4 regions of the Cupriavidus cauae genome follow, and region 1 is predicted to be linked to each of the others. Evidence: predicted binding sites of a transcription regulator. Region 1 holds the regulator's gene; each other region holds the start of a gene.
What was found. Region 1 encodes FNR, which switches genes on or off when oxygen is low (the NO sensors DNR and NnrR bind a similar motif). Its sites were predicted from a motif close to TTGATNNNNATCAA; they were not measured.

Region 1 (4,518 bases):
AGTACGAGTGCATCGGCTGCGGCGCGTGCATCGATGCCTGCAATCAGGTCATGGACAAGATGCGCTATCCGCGCGGGCTGATCCGCTATACGTCCGAGAACGCGATGCGGCGCGCGTTGTCGGCGGCAAACGCGCGCCGCCGCGTGATCCGCCCGCGCATCGTGCTGTATGCGGTGCTGTGGCTGGCGCTGGTCGGCGGCTTCGTCTGGTCGGTGGCGGTGCGCACGCCGCTGAAGGTGGACATCATCCGCGACCGCCAGGCGCTGGCGCGCGAAGTGGAAGGGCGCTGGATCGAAAACGTCTACCGGCTGCAGCTGATCAACACCACCGAAGGCGAGATGGACATCGCCATCGCGGCGGAAAGTCCGGGATTGCCGGGACTGTCGGTCGAATACGAGCGCGGCGCCGGCCATCTGGCGCCGACCTCCAACCGGCTGCTGCCGCTGCGGCTGCGCGTGCCGCTGGAGCAGGCGGCGTCGGGCACCCATGTGGTCGACATCGTGGTCAGCGGCGCGCGGGCCGAAGCCGGCGCGGGCACGGGTACGGGCACGGACACCAGTGGCGTGCAGGTGCGGCAGTCCACCCGTTTCATCATTCCCGACCAACCTTGACGAGGCATCGACATGTCCCAATGCAAACCGTGGTGGAAGGAACCGTGGCCGTGGCTGCTGATCAGCGGCCCGGCGCTGGCGATGATGGGCTGCGCGGTGACGATCTGGGTCGCGATGCAGCATGCGGATCGACCCATCGTCGACGGCGTGGTGCGTCAGGGGCTGGTGATCCGGCAGGCGGCGACGTCGGCGGGGGCGGTGACGCCGGCAGCTGCGATGGCGGCTGCAATGGCGCCTGCAACCGCGGCCGCAACGGCGGCTGCAACGGCGGCTGCAACGACGGCCGCAGCGGCGGTCGCCACGCAGCACGCGCGCGACGCAGTGAATTCCCACGCGGTGGCGCGGCCATGAAGGCGCGCTGGCTGATGTGGGTGCTGTGGCCCGCCTTCGTCGGCGCGGCGGTGGCGTTCGTGCTGGTGTTCTCGCTGATCGATCCGAGCGAGTTGCGCGTCTTCGGACGGCCGCTCGAGCTGTCGCACGGTGCGATCTACACGATCGGCTTCGGCGTCGCGTGGGCGGTGTGCGCGCTGTCCAGCGCGCTGACGCTGTGCATGCTGCCGGCGTCGATCCTGGCGCCGATGTCGTCGCCGATGTCGGCGGCCGACGAACTGGAGTAGGGCGATGGCGAAGCCGGCGATGCGAGCGAAGCGCGCAATGGGGGCAAAGCTGGCAACGGGGGCAAAGCTGGCAATGGGGGCAAAGCGGGCAAAGCGGGCAATGTGGGCGATGTGGGCGATGTGGGCGATGTGGGCAATGTGGGCGATGGCGGCCGCCAGCGCCATCGCCGCGCGGGCTTCAGCAGGCCGTCTTTCCCAGCAGCTGGCGGATGCCGTCCATGTCGACCAGCTTGACGTGGCGCTGGCGGATCTGGATCAGCCCGGCTTCGGCGAAGCGCGAGAACAGGCGGCTGACGGTCTCGAGCTTCAGGCCCAGATAGCTGCCGATTTCTTCGCGGCTCATGCGCAGCACGAACTCGGACGGCGAATAGCCGCGTGCCGACAGGCGCTCGGACAGGCTGATCAGAAAGCCCGCCAGCCGCTCCTCGGCGCGCATCGAGCCCAGCGTGATCAGCATCATCTGGTCCTGCGTGATCTCCCGGCTCATCAGCCGCATGAACTGGTGCTGCAGCGACGGCAACGAGGCCGACAGCGTCTGGATCTCGTTGTAGCGCACTACGCAGACCTCGGTGTCTTCGAGCGCGGTCGCGTCCGACGCATGCCGCATCTCGGTCAGCCCATCGAAGCCGACCACTTCGCCCGGCAGATGAAAGCCCGTGATCTGCGCGCGGCCGTCTTCCATCGTCACGTGGGTCTTCAGCGTGCCGAAGCGGATCGCATAGACCGCGTCGAGGGGATCGCCGAGGCGATAGAGCGATTCGCCCTTGCGCACGCGCACGCGTTCCTGCACCAGCGTGTCCATCTTTTCGACGTCCTGCGCCGACATGCCGATCGGCAGGCACAGCTGCCCCAGCGAGCAGGTGGAGCAGCGGGTCGATTGGTCGTTGAGGGGGATGGCGTTCAGCAATTGGAATCCGCGCGAAAGGAGGGAGTTGCCATCGGCATCGCGATGGGCGTCAAGCGTGCGGGCATTCTACCGTGCTGCTCCCCGTCGAGGGGAGCGTGAGATGGCAATCGGCGTACTGGCAAGCGTGTTTCTGCTGGCGCTGTTGGGCGGTGTCCACTGTGCGGCGATGTGCGGCGGCATCGCGCTGGTGCTCGAAGGCGATGACGCGCGGCGGGCCGCGCCGGTGTCGTTGTACCGCAGCCGCGCGGCGTGGGTCCGCGAACTGCTGGTGCTGCATGCCGGGCGCCTCAGTGCGTACGCAATGCTCGGCGCCTTGCTCGGCGCGGTGGGCGCGACCGCGTGGAAGACGCAGTATCTGCCCGTGCAGCGCGCGCTGTTCGCGGCCGGCAGCACCAGCCTGCTGCTTGCCGGACTATGGACGCTGGGCGGCGCGCAACTGGTGGGGAAGGCGCCGGGTGTGAACGCCGTGGCGCGGCGTCTGGCGGCAGCCTGGGCGCGTTGGGGCGGAAGGACCATCGCGCGGCAGGACGCGGGGCCGGTTACGCACGGCACCAGCCGGCGTCTGCTGCGCCGCTATGCCGCCGGACTTGCGTGGGGACTGGTTCCCTGCGGCATGGTCTACGCCGCGCTCGCGCTGGCCTTGCTGGCCGGCAGCGCGGCGTCGGGCGCGCTGGTGATGCTGGCCTTCGGTCTCGGTACGCTGCCCAATCTGCTGATGCTGTCGAGCCTGTCGGCCGGCCTGCGCGTGCTCGCGCGCCGCGCGTGGGTGCGCCGCGGGGTCGGCGCGGCGGTGGCGCTGTTCGGCGCGGCCGGTCTCGCGCGGGCCGCGATGCTGCCCGAAACGCTGGCCGCGCACGGCTTCTGCCTGACCCTCTGATGGCCGGCCGGCCCCTGCGTCCCAAGCCCGCGGTTGCAGGCCGGCGCGGGAATGCCATACAATCGCGGGAAGCCACGGCGACCGGGCCGCTTTCGCGCAGGTGTCGTGGTCGCCCGGTCGCGCTTGTTCCAGGCGTCTGTCACGGCACTCATGGGTTTCCATACCCATCTCCCTCCCCGCACTGTCCGGCTAGAACATCCGGTGTCGACATCGGCCAAGAATACCGGCCAGCGGCGTGGCAGCGAGGGGCCCGACAGGCTGCACGCCAGGCCATGACCAAGTTGTCTCGCAATCCGGACGGTCACGACCGCCCGGGCGTGTCGGCCGCAACAGGGGAGACGGCGCGACGCGCTGGTCCTTCCGCCGACCGATATCGGGAGACGGGCGGACGATCTTCTGCCGGACCGGACCGGCAATCGATGCACCGATGAGAAGCGCGCGGACCCGATGCGGCAAGCATCCCGGTCGGCAGCGCGATGAATGGCGGCAGGCGTCCCTGAAGCGGAACGCGCGCCGCTGAATCGACCAATCTCCAGCGCGTCCGGGTGTCACGGACGCAGATGCAAAGACAGGCCGCACACCACAACATGAATACCCAAGAGGCGAAAATCGTCCTCGAGACGGCGCTGATCTGCGCGCAGGAGCCGCTGCGCGTCGCCGATCTGCGCCGCTTGTTCGCCGACGACGTCGGCGCCGACACGATCCGTGTTCTGCTGGAGGAGTTGCGCAAGGACTGGGAGCCGCGCGGTGTCGAGCTGGTGGCGCTGGCAAGCGGCTGGCGCTTTCAGAGCCGTCCGGCGATGCGCGAATACCTGGACCGGCTCAATCCGGAAAAGCCGCCGAAATACTCGCGCGCGGTGATGGAGACGCTGGCCATCATCGCCTATCGCCAGCCGGTGACGCGCGGCGATATCGAGGAAATCCGCGGGGTCACGGTCAGCACCGAAGTGATCAAGAAGCTCGAGGACCGCAGCTGGATCGAGGTCATCGGCCATCGCGACGTACCCGGCAAGCCGGCGCTGTACGCGACCACCAAGACCTTCCTCGACGACCTCGGGCTGCGTACGCTGGACGAACTGCCGCCGCTGGAGGATCCGCAGGCGCAGGTCCAGGAGGCGCTGCTGAAGCAGGGCGCCATCGATTTCGAAGAGGTCGCCACGGCGGCCGGCGTCGACGAAGAGGCCTTTGCCGCGGCGCCGGAAGGCGTGGCGCAGGCCGATGGCATCGACGCCGCTGCGGTTCCTACGGCCGATGGGAGCGAAGGGCTGCATGGTGCCGATGCAGTTGATTCAGCTGATGCAGCCGATGCCGCCGATGCCGCCGATGAGGCGCCCCAGGATGTGGCGCTCGCCGAAGATGTAGCCGCGGCCGGCGTGGCCACCGGGGAAGGGTTCCCTGAGATGTCCGGCGAGGGGCAGCCACAGGCCGATGCCGATGACTCCGCCGAAGCCCCGGCGATGGCCGCGGCGGCGGGGTCCGAGGATGCCGCCGGCGCTGCCGAGGCCA
Region 2 (4,518 bases), 610 kb from region 1:
GGTCGGGGTCGAGGACGGCGCGCCGATGGTGATGAAGTTCTACCGGCCGGGGCGCTGGAGCGATGCCGCCATCCTCGAGGAACATGCCTTCGTGCGGCAGCTTGCCGAGGCCGAGATCCCGGCCGTGCCGCCGCTCGATTGCGGCGGCAGCACGCTGCTGTCGCATGGCGGCTTCCGCTTCGCCGTGTTCCCGCGCTGCGGCGGCCGCGAGCCCGAGCTCAACCGGGCCGATACGCTGACCTGGCTTGGCCGTTTCATCGGCCGCATCCACGCCGTCGGCGCGACTCAGCCCTATGTCCACCGGCCCGCGCTCGATGTCGAGACCTTCGGCGTGGCGCCGCGCGACTGGCTGCTGGCACAGGATTGCATTCCCGCCGATCTGCGGCCGGCCTGGCAGGCCGCCGCCGATCTCGCCATCGAGGGCGTGCGGCGCTGCTACGAGCGCGCCGGCGACGTGGCGCTGCTGCGGCTGCATGGCGACTGCCATCGCGGCAATCTGCTGTGGATCGAAGCGGATCAGGCCCGCGGTGGCAGCACGGGTCCGCATTTCGTCGATTTCGACGACAGCCGGACCGGCCCGGCGGTACAGGATCTGTGGATGCTGCTGGAGGGCGACCGCGCCTCGATGCAGAGCCAGCTGGCCGATATCGTGGCCGGCTACGAGGATTTCGCCGAATTCTCGACGCGCGAGCTGCATCTGGTCGAGGCGTTGCGTACGCTGCGGCTGCTGCACTACAGCGCCTGGCTGGCGAGCCGCTGGAACGATCCCGCGTTTCCGGCGGCGTTTCCGTGGTTCGGCACGGCGCGCTACTGGCAGGACCGCATCCTCGAATTGCGCGAGCAGATCGCGCTGATGGACGAGCCGCCGCTGTGGTCCAGCTGAACGGCTGACCGGGCAACTGTCCCGGGCGCCGCGGCAGCGCCCGGTCTTACTCCCACTTCTACCTTTGAATGGCCCTGCGTCGGGCCGTCAGGCCTTGTCCGGTGCCTTCACCAGGATGACCGGGCACGACGCGTGCGCCACCACGCGGCCCGCGACCGAGCCGAGCACCGCATCGAAGAACGATCCGCGGCCATGGGTGCCGATCACGATCGCATCGGCGTTCACCGATTTGGCCAGCGCCACGATCCGGTCCGGCGGAAAGCCGCTCAGCGCATGCTTTTCCACGCGCAGCTGCGCGGCGCCCAGGATGTCGCACACCGAGCGCATCGCCTTCTCGCTCTCTTCACGATGCCAGTCGTCGATCGCGTCCTTGCTGACGAAGGCGCGCACCTGTCCGGTGACCTCCGGGGCGACGTGCACCACATGCACGGTCACTTCGCCCTGCAGCAGCTTCCCTTCGACGATAAAGCGGGCGGCGGCGTCGCTGAAGGCGGAGCCGTCAGTGGCGAGCACGATATGGGTCATGGCGAGGGTTCTCCTATCACGGGCCTTGCAGGCGTTGTCGACGGCCAGGCGGTTCGGCGGCGCCTTGCCTGGCTGAATTCATGATGGCAGCTAGGCGGCGATCTCGCCATGATTCCGGTCAAAAACTCGGCACTTGGCCTACCTTCATGCCCGTCTCGGCACTTATTGCGACAGCAGCAGCCCCGTAAAGGTGACCAGCCAGCCACTGGCCAGGCAGGCGCCGATCCACGCCGCGACGATCAGTGCATTGTCTCGAAGGCTCATCGCTTGCTCCTTCATTCCTTCCTTCATCCCGTCCTTCATTCGCCGATCGGCGCCGGATAGTCGGCACGGGAGCGCGCGCCCTCGCTGAAGACGTCGTGCGTGCGGGCGCCCTCCGCGTAGCCGTCGAAGGCGCGCGCGCCCTCGGCGAAGCGGTCCACCGCGCGGAAGGTGTAGCCATAGTCGTCGCCGGCATGCGACCCGCGCACCGGCGCGGCGAACACGCTGTTCAGCGACAGCAGGGCGGTACCGGCGATGGCAGCGCTGAGAACCAGGCGGGCGGTCGTGATCTTCATGATTTTCTCCAGTTGTTGAATTTTTGAGAATCGTTTTGCTTGGGGATGTCGTCAGCCGATGGGAGAAGAATAGGCTCACATCCCGGAGGCAACGCACGACCGCCTCGTATCAGCTATTCAAAGTTTTTAACAATGCGCATGCTTGTGCGGGCCCGGCGTGGGCGCTGCTCACTCCGCGTGCCGGCGCGCATCGCATAGGCTGTTGCTCGCACTTTCGATTCGGAGGGCCGAAGTGCGTGCCGGGAACCGTCGTTCCTTGTCCATTTCCTTCATTTCCGGACGCCCCGCTTGATAGGCTTCGCTCTCCCCACGCAGACCAACCTTTCATTGCGCTTTATGGCCCACCAGTTCGATTCGCAACTCGACGTTTCCATTCTTTCCGTCCTGCTTGACGACGGCGGTCCCCGGCGCTGGATGAGCACCCAGGACGTGGCACGCGGCCTGACCGCCCTGGAGGTGGCCGAGCCGCCCGCCGAGGTGCTGCAGCAGCGCCTGGTGCTGCTGGTCGCCGACGGCTCGGCCGAGTGCCGCGCGGAAGGGCGCGGCCTGATGTGGCGCCGCGCCGAATGTGCCGGCAAGGTGCTGGCCAACGCCGATACCTGGCTCAGCGACGAAGAGGCGCTCGCCCTGCAGGTGCTGAAGCGGTTCGCCGGCCGCCAGATCACTTCGGTGATGGCGACCCTGCTGCGGCCGTTGTTCGATGCCGCCGAGTCGCAGCTGCGGCGGCGTGGCCGCGAAGGCTGCGCCGGCCGGATCGCCTGGCATCGCAAGCTGTCGGTGGTCGAACGCAGCTCGCCGCTGGTGCCGCCGCGGCTGCGCGAGACCGTGCTGCTGCCGGTACTGACCGCGGTATTCGAGGAGCGCAACCTGGAGGTCGTGTATCGGCCGCGCTTCGAGCCCGAGCGCAAGCGCGTGCTGATGCCGCTGGGCGTGGTCGAGAAGGCCGGCATGGTCTACCTGGTGGGCCTGGAAGACGAGGACCCCGCGCCCCAATGCCTGCGGCTGGACCGGGTCCATGCGGCGCACGCGCTGAAAGAGCGCTTCATTTACCCGGACCATTTCTCGCTGGCCGACTATGTGGAAGAGGCGGCCGAATTCGGCCTGCACGCGGACGGCAATATCAAGCTGGCGGTCCGCTTCGCCAAGGGCTGCGGCGATATCGTGCGCGATGCGCCGATCTCGCCCGACCAGACCGAGGAGATCGGTCCGGACGGTTCGCTGGTGGTCCGCTGCACGGTGGAGATGGCCGACTGGCTGGTGCGCTGGCTGCGCTCCTTCGGGCCCCAGGCCGAGGTGCTGGAGCCGGTCTCGCTGCGGCGCGCGCTGGCGCACGAGGTCAAGACGATGGCGCGGGCTTACTGCAGGAGCTGAGCGGGCTGGGGAAGGGGGGGCGGGAAGGAGGGGCTGGGAAGGAGGGCTGGGAAGGGGGCTCGGAAGGGGGCTCGGAAGGGGGCGATGGATCGGCTTCCGATCCCCCTGGGTCGCGGCGCCGGCACGGCGGCAAGCCGCCGCGCCACCAAAACCCGTGGCGCAACCCCGCGGCACCAAAACAAAAAGGGGTCAGCTTGCGCTGACCCCTTCGAAATACTGGTGGCGAATCAGGGACTCGAACCCCGGACCTGCGGATTATGATTCCGTCGCTCTAACCGACTGAGCTAATTCGCCGACGAAGACCGCCATTATACGGGCCGTTGGATCGCTGTCAACACTTTTGTACGGGCCCTTGCATCCGGTTCTGCCGGCCGCGGTGGCGGCGGATGCAGCTATCCCACAAAAAAACCGGCGGCCCTGCCGGACCGCCGGTTTCGTCTCCGTTTCGCCGCCGGCACGGGAGCCGGCGTGGCGCGATGCGGATATCAGTCGTTCGCGTAGATATCCACGTCCTTGGTCTCGCGGATGAACAGCGAGCCGATCACCAGCGTGATGCCGGCGATCACGATCGGGTACCACAGGCCGTAGTAGATGTTGCCGTTCTGCGCGACCAGGGCGAACGAGATGGTGGGCAGCATGCCACCGAACCAGCCGTTGCCGATGTGGTAGGGCAGGGACATCGAGGTGTAGCGGATGCGGGTCGGGAACAGCTCGACCAGCATCGCGGCGATCGGACCGTAGACCATGGTCACGTAGATCACCAGGATCACCAGGATCACCAGCACCATCACCGTGTTCATCTCGGCGGGGTCGGCCTTGGTCGGGTAGCCGGCCGCGGACATCGCCCCGGCGACCTCCTTCTTGAAGGCGTCGATCCTGGCCTTGCTCTCCGGCTCGAAGCTATGGCCCTGCGGCACCAGCGACGCGTTGAAGGACTGGATCTCGCGATCGCCGATCTTGACGGTCGCGGTGGTGCCGGCCGGCGCCTCGACGACTTCGTAGCTGGCCGACGACTGCGCCAGCGTGCGCTTGGCGATGTCGCAGGAGCTGCGGAAGTCGATCTCGCGGGCGATCGGGCTGCCCTGGAACGAGCACTGCTTCGGATCGGCGGTGACGACGATCTGGGCCGACTGCTGAGCGCGCTCCAGCGCCGGGTTGGCGTAGTGCGTCAGCGCCTTGAAC
Region 3 (4,518 bases), on a different replicon from region 1:
TGCCGACCTTGTCGATATCGCCCGGCAGCGTCTGCAGCACCGAGATCAGGATCGGCAGCATCGCGGCCGTCAGCGCCGTGGCGCTGGCAAAGCCCAGGTGGATCACGATCAGGAAGGCGGCGAGGATGGCGAACACCGCGATCGGGCCTTGCGTCGCCAGGCCCGAATTCGCCACCACGAACTTGCCGAGCCATTGGCCGGCCTGCGTGGTCAGCAGCGCGGTGCCGAGGCTGATGCCGACGCCGAAGACGATCAGCGTGCCCCAGGGCGTGCGTTGCTGCATGGTCTTCCAGTCCATCACGCCGACGCGCGGCAGCATCAGGATCACGAGGCCGACGAAAGTCACGGTGGCGGTATCGAAGCCGTGCAGCTTGCCCTCGGTGGCCCACGCCAGCAGCAGGCCGATCGACACCGCGGCGAGCCGCTTCTGCGGGCCGCTCATCGGCCCCAGCGCCGCCAGTTCGCGCTGCACGGCCTGCTTGCCGCCGGGAATCGCCTCGGTCTCGGGCGGCAGCAGCCGGCGCACCAGCAGATACAGCACCACCGACATGATCAGCGCCCACGGCGCGCCGGCGATCAGCCATTGCAGCCACGTCACGCGCTCGCCCAGCAGCTTGTCCATGAAGCCCACCGCCAGCAGGTTCTGTGCGGCGGCGGTCTGGATGCCGACGTTCCAGATGCTGGTGGCCTGTGCCACCGTGATCATGATGCCGGCCGCGATATTGGAACGTTTGTCGACGCCGAAGGCCGCAATGATCCCCATCATGATCGGCACCACGCAGGCGCTGCGCGCGGTCGCGCTCGGCACCACCAGCGACAGCGCGATGGTGACCGCGATGGTGCCGATCAGGATGCGGCGCGTGCTGGTGCCGATCGCGGACAGCGTGACCAGGGCGATGCGGCGGTCCAGTCCGGTGACCGTCATCGCCGCGGAGATGAACAGCGCCGCGGCCACCAGGGCCAGCGCGGTATTGGCGAAGCCCGCCAGCGCCATGCCGAGCGCGCGCGAGGTGCCATACAGCGTGCCGGCGTCCTCGACCGTGGGCGCGAAGCCGATCAGCGCGGCCATCAGCGAGGTGATCATGATCGCGCTGGTTTCGTACGACACCGCCTCGCTAATCCAGACGACTACCGCGAATGCAAGGATGGCGAGCATCCGGTGCCCGGCGAGCGGCAGATCGGCCGGGGTCGGCAGCGACAGCACGCCGATCAGCACCACCACCGCCACGAACAGGCCCCAGGGCGGGCGCTTGCTGGCAGCTGCGGGACTGGCGGCGCCGGCCGGAGCGGCCGGTGCGCCCGGCGTGGAAGGCGGGGACGACGCGTTGCTGCGCGGATCAGTCATTGCCATTTCCTTGGATGACGGCAGCGGCCGTGCAGGGCCGCCGGCACGAAGTGCGTCGATTATCGGCCCCGCTCGTCGCGGTTGTCGAGCGCAGCGGCTACGGTTCTTGCGCCAGATCAAGGGCGATGCGCGATGGCGGGCGGCGATCGCCGGCGTTGCCAGCCGGAACGGCCGCGAACATCTATAGTGGTCTCGTGGCCCGGCAAATATCGTGCACCGCCTCGGCGGCATGCGGACCGCCGCGCCATGCCCCCAGGAGACCGACATGCAGGTGCTGATTCGCGGCCTGCGCCGCGAGATCACCGAACAGCGTTTGCGCGAGAAGTTCGCACCCTATGCGCCCGTGCGCTCGGTGGAAATCATGCGCGACGGCGACCCGGAGCAGCCCTGGGCATGGGTGGACTTCGACATGGACCTTGTGGCGGCGCTGGGCCTGTTGCGCCAGTTCGACGGGCAATACTTCGAAGGCGGCGTGATGCGCCTGCATCTGGTCGCGCACCAGAGCGGCGACTGAGAGCCGACTGAGCGGCTACTGAGCGGCTACTGAGCGGCTACTGAGCGGCGACCAAGCGGCGACCGAGCAGCGACTGCCCGGCGATGGAGCAGTGATACGCCTTGTGGAGACGGCAGGCGCCGCGGTGGTTCAGCCGCGCCGCTCGCTGCGCCATGGCGGCCGCGGCCCCAGCGCCTTGCGCAACATCTCGACGAACAGCCGCGTGCGCGTCGACGCCACCCGCGATTGCGGCACCAGCGCCATCACGTCGGCGTCCGGCAGCCGGTAGCCGGGCAGCAGCGCGACCAGCCGCCCCGAGGCGAGGCTGTCCGCCACATCCCACTCCGACCGCGCCATGATGCCCTTGCCGGCCAGGCACCATTGATGGACGACGTCGCCGTCGTTGCTCTCCATGATCGGACGCACGCGCACGGTGTGTTCGCGTGCATCGGTGCCGCCGGCGCTCTTGCCGCTGCCTTTGCGCAGCTCCTTTCCAGCCTCCTTGCCGCCGTCGCGCCCGGCAAAGCGCCATAGCGTCACGTCCTCGTCGTTCTCCCTGAGCACCAGGCAGGCGTGCCGCGTCAAATCGGCGGGACGCTGCAGCGGCGGCGCCTTGGCGAGGTACTCGGGCGCGGCGCACAGCACGCGGCGGTTCGGTGCGATGCGGTGCGCGACCCAGCGCGAATCCGGTATCGCGCCGATGCTGACCAGCACGTCGAAGGCATCGCGCCCATGCACCGGCTGGCGCGGCAGCATCAGGTTGTCCGACAGGTACAGCTGCACCTCGAGATTGGGATGCGTGGTCTGGAACTGCGCCAGCAGCGGCCCGAGATAGCGGCGCCCGAAGCCGAACGGTCCATGCACCTTCAGCTTGCCGGCCACCGCCTGGCTGCGCTGCCGCAGCGCTTCCTCGATGGCCTGCATCTGCTGGAGCACGCCGGTCGCGTGCTGCGCCAGCAGATGGCCCTCGTGGGTCAGCTGCAGCCGGCGCGTGGTGCGCAGCGCGAGCCGGATGCCCAGGCGCGCCTCGAGCTGGCTGAGCCGCTTGGTCACGGCCGGCGGCGTCACGTTCTCCTCGCGCGCCAGCGCGGCGAGGCTGCCGAGCCGGTCCAGCGCCAGGATGAAGCGCAGGTCGTCGATGTTCAGCGTCATCATTATTAACCCGGAGGTGAATTAAGAAATTCTATGCCATTAACCACCCGCCGGCGGGCCGAACCTACACTGTGGCATCGATTCCAACCGGGGCCGCACCATGACAAGCGAACCAAGCCAACCACGCCAACCACGCCAGGCCAACCCCGCGCGCCAATACGATGTCGTGCTGTTCGACCTGCTGACCGCGCTGCTCGATTCCTGGACGCTGTGGAACAGCGTGGCGGGCGGCGAAGCACCGGGCCGCGCGTGGCGCGCCGCCTATCTGAAACGCACCTATGCCTGCGGCGCCTATCGTCCGTACGAAACGCTGGTGCGCGAGGCCGCGGTCGAGACCGGGCTGCCGGCAACGATGGCCGACGCGCTTGACGAACGCTGGACCGAGCTGTCGCTGTGGAGCGGCGCCGCGCACGTGCTGGAGCACCTGCGCGCGACGCACCGGCTCGGCGTGGTGACCAACTGCTCGGAGCGCCTGGGCCGGCTGGCTGCCGAACGCCTGAACGTGCCGATGGACGTGGTGGTGACCTCGGAACGCGCCGGCTTCTACAAGCCCGATCCGCGGCCGTATCGGCGTGCGCTTCAGGAACTCGGTGCCGAGCCGGCCAACACGCTGTTCGTCGCGGGCTCGGGCTTCGACCTGTTCGGCACCTCGGCGGTGGGGCTCGACACCTACTGGCATAACCGCGTGGGACTGGCGCTGCCGGAAGGCGCGCCGGCGCCGCTGCAGCAGGGGCCCAGCATCCTGCCGGTCATGCGGCGCCGGTGGTCAGTGTGGGCAGCACGCCGACCGCGCACTACGCGCGTTCGCTCGATGGCGTGACCGAGGTGCGGGCCGGGGTGTTCGTGTTCTTCGATCTGGTGATGAACGGCATCGGCGTTTGCGATACCTCGGACATCGCGCTGTCGGTGTTGTGCACCGTCATCGGCCATCAGCGCGAGAAGGGCTGGCTGATTACCGATGCGGGTTGGATGGCGATGTCGCGCGATCGCGGAACCGCGAAGCAGCCAGTCGACCAGGGCTATGGCCTGGTCTGCGATCTTGACGGCAAGCCGCTGGCCGATCTGGTGATGGTCGACGCCAATCAGGAGCACGGCATCGTCAGCCATCGCACCGATCCGGCCGCGACGCCGATGCTGCCGGTCGGCACGCTGCTGCGCATCCTGCCGAACCACGCTTGCGCGACGGCCGCGCAGCACGGCGCCTACACGGTGGTGGCGGGCAGCGGCGTTGTCGAGGCGCAGTGGCCGCGCTTCAGTGGATGGTGAGCGCGATGGCGGGCACGAATCCGAAGGGGAAGCCGAGCGCTACGCCGAGCGCTACCCCGAGTGCGACCCGGAGTGCGGCTCCCAGCGCGACTTCGAGCGCGACTCCGAATGCGGCCCCGAGCGCGACGCCGAACGCCGCCGCGATCGCCGGGCAGCCTGTCGCCTATCCCGACGTTCCCGCACTGGCGACGCCACGCGGCCACTATTCGCACGTCGCCACGGGCCTGGGCCTCGTCTTCGTGTCGGGCCAGTTGCCGCTGAA
Region 4 (4,518 bases), 1.3 Mb from region 1:
CGCAGGTGCTCAAGACGCCGGCCCGCTGGGAAACGATGGAGATGATGCACCGCTATGCGCATCTGTCGGCAGACCACTTGGCCCAGTCGGTTGCCCGGCTCGCAGAGATGCAGTCGGTGGCAGGCACCTGCGTGTAGGTGCAATTTGGGTGCAGGACCCCTGCGAAGCAGAACGGGAAAGTGCCGGACAAACCGTTGTGGGACTTGGCGCGCCCGGCTGGGATCGAACCAGCAACCCCTGCCTTCGGAGGGCAGTACTCTATCCATTGAGCTACGGGCGCACGAGATGCGGCGGGAGCCGCGCGGTCGACTGCGGCGAATGCCGCCGTCGGAAAGTCGCATAGGATACCGCGTTTGCCGTAGCGCGTCCATGCCGACGCACGTTTTCCCCGGGCCTACGGGTTTCGTCCGAGGCGCTTTTCGCGCCATCGGGAGGGGCTTTACGGCTATAATCGCCCGTTATTTGCGCAAAAGCGGGGCTGCGTCTCGTCCACACGGACGGCGCGCCAGGCGGCATGGGGTGTGGCTGTCAGGCACGGCAGACTCGGATGCGCGGAGGGGGCGGCAGTCAGGCCCAAGACACGGACCAACGAAAGGCCGCCAAGCGGAGCGGTCACGGGTTTCCTGCAAAATCGAGAGTTCAGCATGAGCGACGTCCATAACGAACACGAGTCTCCCATCAAGACCCCGAAGCAGCTGATCGCTGTGGTGATTGCCGCCTTCGTGGTGCCGATCACCGTGATCATCCTGCTGGTCAGCTTCGTCGGCTACGGTGGCCCGGAAGGCGCCGGCTCCACCGATACGGCGGAAGCGGTGGTTGACCGCATCAAGCCGGTTGCCTCGCTCGAACTGCGCGATCCCAATGCGCCGCGCGTCTTCAAGACCGGCGAACAGGTCTATACCGCCGTCTGCGCGGCCTGCCACGCCACCGGCGCGGCCGGTGCGCCCAAGTTCGGCGCGGCCGGCGACTGGAGCGCCCGTCTCGGCCAGGGCTACGACGGCCTGATGAAATCCGTGATTGCCGGCAAGGGCGCGATGCCGCCGCGCGCCGGCACCTCGCCGGACGACTTCGCCGACTACGAGCTGGCCCGCGCGATGGTGCATCTGGTCAACTCGGCTGGCGGCAAGCTGCAGGAGCCCGCCGCGCCGGCACCGGCCGCTGCGACCACCGCTGCCGCTTCGGAACCTGCCGCACCGGCGGCTGACGCTGCTGCGGCCGCTCCCGCTGCTGCGGCTCCTGCTGCCGCTGCCCCGGCAGCACCGGCCGCGCCGGCTCCGGCAGCCGCCGCACCGGCACAGACCACCGCTGCGGCGCCCGCCGCCGCTTCGGCCGAGGTCGGCAAGCGCGTCTACGATCAGGTCTGCGCCGCCTGCCACGCCGCCGGCGTCGCCGGTGCGCCGAAGGTCGGCGACAAGGCCGCCTGGGCCCCGCGCATCAAGGAAGGCATGGATGCGGTCCACAACTTCGCGCTGAAGGGCAAGGGCGTGATGCCGCCGAAGGGTGGTTACGCCGGCCCGGACGCCGACGTGATTGCCGCGGCCGACTACATGGTCAACGCGTCGAAATAAGCCCGGGGGCGCCGCGCGGCGCTCGCCTCGGCAGGACAAAAAAGCCAGCGGGATCTCGCTGGCTTTTTTTACGTCCGGAGTTCGTCGCGTTAGACCACGCGCGAGTACCCGGGCGGTCGGCACCGTCCCGGAGCGCGATGTCGGCGGCTTCCGCAGCAGCGGGTGCGCCACCGGCTTTGGCGATTTACGTCCGGCGTTCGGCTTCGCTACACCACGCGCGAGTACCGGGCGATGGGCGCCGCGCCGGAGCGGGATGTCGACGGCATCCGCTGCAGCGGGCGCGCCATCGCCCTTTCCGAATCGGGATCGGTATTGGAACCCGAAAGCGGATTCGACAAGGAGTCCGAACCCGGCCGCTCCGCGATCACCCGGTCGTCCCGCAGATAGCGATCGAACACCATCGCCACGCGCCGCACCAGCAGGCGGCCCAGCGGCGTCACCTCGATCCGCGCGTCGGACAGCCGTACCAGCCCCTGCGCGGCCAGCGACGTAAGTTCCGCCCGCTCGGCGGCAAACTCGGCGTCGAAGTCGATGCCGTGCCGGCGCGCGACCTCGGCAGTATCCAGTTCGCCATCGCACATCAGCGCACCGATGATGTCCTTGCGCACCCGGTCGTCGGCGTCGCAGACATGGCCGCGCAGCACCGGCAGCCTGCCGGCATCGAGCGCGCCGTAGTACGCGTCCAGCGTGCGGGCGTTCTGCACGTAACGGCCGGCGACCGCGCCGATCGCCGAGATGCCAAAGCCGAGCTGGTCATGGCCGGCATGGGTCGCATAGCCCTGGAAGTTGCGCTGCAGCCGTCCCTCACGCTGGGCGCGGGCGAGCGCGTCGTCGGGCCGCGCGAAGTGATCCATGCCGATATGGACATAGCCGGCCGCGGTCAGCCGCTCGATGGCCGAGACCAGGATGTCCAGCTTTTCGCCGGCCGACGGCATCGCGGCCTCGTCGATGCGACGCTGCGGCTTGAAGACGTGCGGCAGATGCGCGTAGCTGTACAGCGACAGGCGGTCGGGCCGCATTTCCAGCACCCGCTCGATGGTGGCGCCGAAGCGGGCCGCCGTCTGGTGCGGCAGGCCGTAGATCAGGTCCATGCTGATCGACAGGAAGCCGAGCCGTCGGGAGGCGGCGACCACGCGGCGCGTGTCCTGCACCGGCTGCACGCGATGGATCGCGGCCTGGACCTCGGGATCGAAGTCCTGCACGCCTAGGCTGACGCGGTTGAAGCCGAGTTCGGCGAGCAGCGTCATCCGTTCGTCGTCGACGCGGCGCGGATCGATCTCGATCGAGTGCTCGCCGTCCGGCCGCAGATCGAAGTGCCGATGCAGCGCCGCCATGACCTGCCGCATTTCCCCGGGGTCGAGGAAGGTCGGCGTACCGCCGCCCCAGTGCGATTGCACGACGGCCCGGCGCTCGTCCAGGCGGGCCGCTACCAGCGCCATCTCGCGCGCCAGGTAGCGAACGTAGCGCGCGCTGCGGCCGTGGTCGCGCGTGATGATCTTGTTGCAGCCGCAGTAGTAGCAGATGTTCTCGCAGAAGGGGATATGCAGATAGAGCGACAGCGGCGCGGCGGCTCCCCCTGCCCGGCAGTCGTCCAGCGCGGACAGATACGCCTCGTCGCCGAACCCCGCATCGAAGCGGTCGGCGGTCGGATACGAGGTGTAGCGCGGCCCGTTCACGTCGATGCGTTCGGCGAGCGCGCGGAAATCGGCGAGATCGCCGCGGCGGATGGCGGCATGCTGAGCGGCTGGGGAAGCGGCTTCGGCAGGGACTTCGGGAACGGCTTCGGAAGCGACTTCGGAAGCGAAATGCGGAACGGTCGTTGCCATCGGCGGCCTTCTGAGGAATCCGCTTCGATGCTAGCCAGACCAGCGTGCGCAGGACTTGATCGACATCAAGGGCCGGCGATTCGGCTGTTCTCTCGGCGCTTCGGCGCCACGCGCCTGCCCTCCAGTCCTATCGCCAATCCGCTACCGTAGCAGCCCGATGTTGCACGGCCTTGGCCGCTTTGTATCGGCGCTGATACGAAGGGCCGGGCGCACCCGGCACTGCGCCTCAGCCCCCTCAGCCCCCTCAGCCCCCTCAGCCCCCTCAGCCGCTTCAGCCGGTAGTGGCCTTGGTGCCGAGCAGCGCCTTCAGGCCCGCCAGTCGGTCCTTCGGGCTCATCGCCGGCGTCTCGTCCTTCGGTGCCGGGGCCTCCTCGAGCTTCATCTCGCCGATGAAGCGCGACGGCTGGCACGAGTAGGTGTCCCGCGCGCGCTTGCGCTTCTTGCACCAGCTGATATGCAGGCTGCGCTGCGCGCGCGTGATGCCGACATACATCAGGCGGCGCTCTTCCTCGATCTTCTCGTCGCTCAGGTCCTCGTCCTCGCGGCAATGCGGCAGGATGCCCTCCTCCACACCGACCAGGAACACGTGCGGATACTCGAGGCCCTTGGACGCGTGCAGCGTCGACAGCCGCACCGCGTCGGGATCTTCGTCGCGGCCTTCCAGCATGCTCATCAGCGCGACGGTCTGCGTCAGCTCGAGGAGGTTCTTGCCTTCGTCGCCGAAGCCGTCGGCGGTGTCGAAGCCGGTCGCCTCGCCGTCGGCCGCCTCCGGCTTGGTGCCCTTGTGCTTGAGCCAGTCGAGGAACTCCAGCGTATTGGTCCATTTGGCCTGGGCCTGACGCTCGTCGAAGGTGTCGTACAGATAGGCTTCGTAGTGGATGCCTTCCATCAGGTCGTCGAGCACCTCGGTGGCCGGGTCGCGCGCGGCGCGGTCCGCCAGCCGCACCATCGCCTCGCAGAAGGTGCGCAGGGGCTCGAGCTGGCGCGGCTGCAGCTTGCCTTCGATGCCGCCCATCATCGCCGCCTCGAACAGCGAGACCTTGGCCTGGCCGGCGAAGGTCCCCAGCACTTCCAGCGTGGTATTGCCGACGCCGCGCCGCGGCGTGGTGACCGCGCGGATGAAG

Region 2: a site for FNR is predicted at 1,517-1,530, ahead of KZ686_RS15515 (universal stress protein). Genes of this name have one in related genera too.
Region 3: a site for FNR is predicted at 1,452-1,465, ahead of KZ686_RS23120 (DASS family sodium-coupled anion symporter). Genes of this name have one in related genera too.
Region 4: a site for FNR is predicted at 3,450-3,463, ahead of hemN (oxygen-independent coproporphyrinogen III oxidase). Genes of this name have one in related genera too.

What each region holds. Positions count from the first base shown of each region.
Region 1 covers NZ_CP080293.1:2,879,845-2,884,362, reverse strand. The annotation lists gene ccoG (cytochrome c oxidase accessory protein CcoG) at 1-611, shown strand, start outside; partial or broken gene KZ686_RS12910 (FixH family protein) at 624-800, shown strand; gene KZ686_RS12905 (hypothetical protein) at 959-1,228, shown strand; gene fnr (fumarate/nitrate reduction transcriptional regulator Fnr) at 1,407-2,135, opposite strand; gene KZ686_RS12895 (sulfite exporter TauE/SafE family protein) at 2,236-3,012, shown strand; gene scpB (SMC-Scp complex subunit ScpB) at 3,600-4,518, shown strand, end outside.
Region 2 covers NZ_CP080293.1:3,492,915-3,497,432, reverse strand. The annotation lists gene KZ686_RS15520 (serine/threonine protein kinase) at 1-883, shown strand, start outside; gene KZ686_RS15515 (universal stress protein) at 971-1,408, opposite strand; gene KZ686_RS15510 (hypothetical protein) at 1,708-1,965, opposite strand; gene KZ686_RS15505 (helix-turn-helix transcriptional regulator) at 2,380-3,336, shown strand; tRNA gene KZ686_RS15500 (tRNA-Met) at 3,554-3,630, opposite strand; gene KZ686_RS15495 (MFS transporter) at 3,822-4,518, opposite strand, start outside.
Region 3 covers NZ_CP080294.1:1,764,736-1,769,253, forward strand. The annotation lists gene KZ686_RS23120 (DASS family sodium-coupled anion symporter) at 1-1,345, opposite strand, end outside; gene KZ686_RS23125 (RNA recognition motif domain-containing protein) at 1,611-1,859, shown strand; gene KZ686_RS23130 (LysR family transcriptional regulator) at 1,989-2,993, opposite strand; gene KZ686_RS23135 (HAD family hydrolase) at 3,091-3,810, shown strand; partial or broken gene KZ686_RS23140 (DSD1 family PLP-dependent enzyme) at 3,696-4,256, shown strand; gene KZ686_RS23145 (RidA family protein) at 4,400-4,518, shown strand, end outside.
Region 4 covers NZ_CP080293.1:655,884-660,401, forward strand. The annotation lists gene KZ686_RS03055 (hypothetical protein) at 1-137, shown strand, start outside; tRNA gene KZ686_RS03060 (tRNA-Arg) at 205-280, opposite strand; gene KZ686_RS03065 (c-type cytochrome) at 645-1,568, shown strand; gene hemN (oxygen-independent coproporphyrinogen III oxidase) at 1,775-3,394, opposite strand; gene KZ686_RS03075 (UvrD-helicase domain-containing protein) at 3,666-4,518, opposite strand, start outside.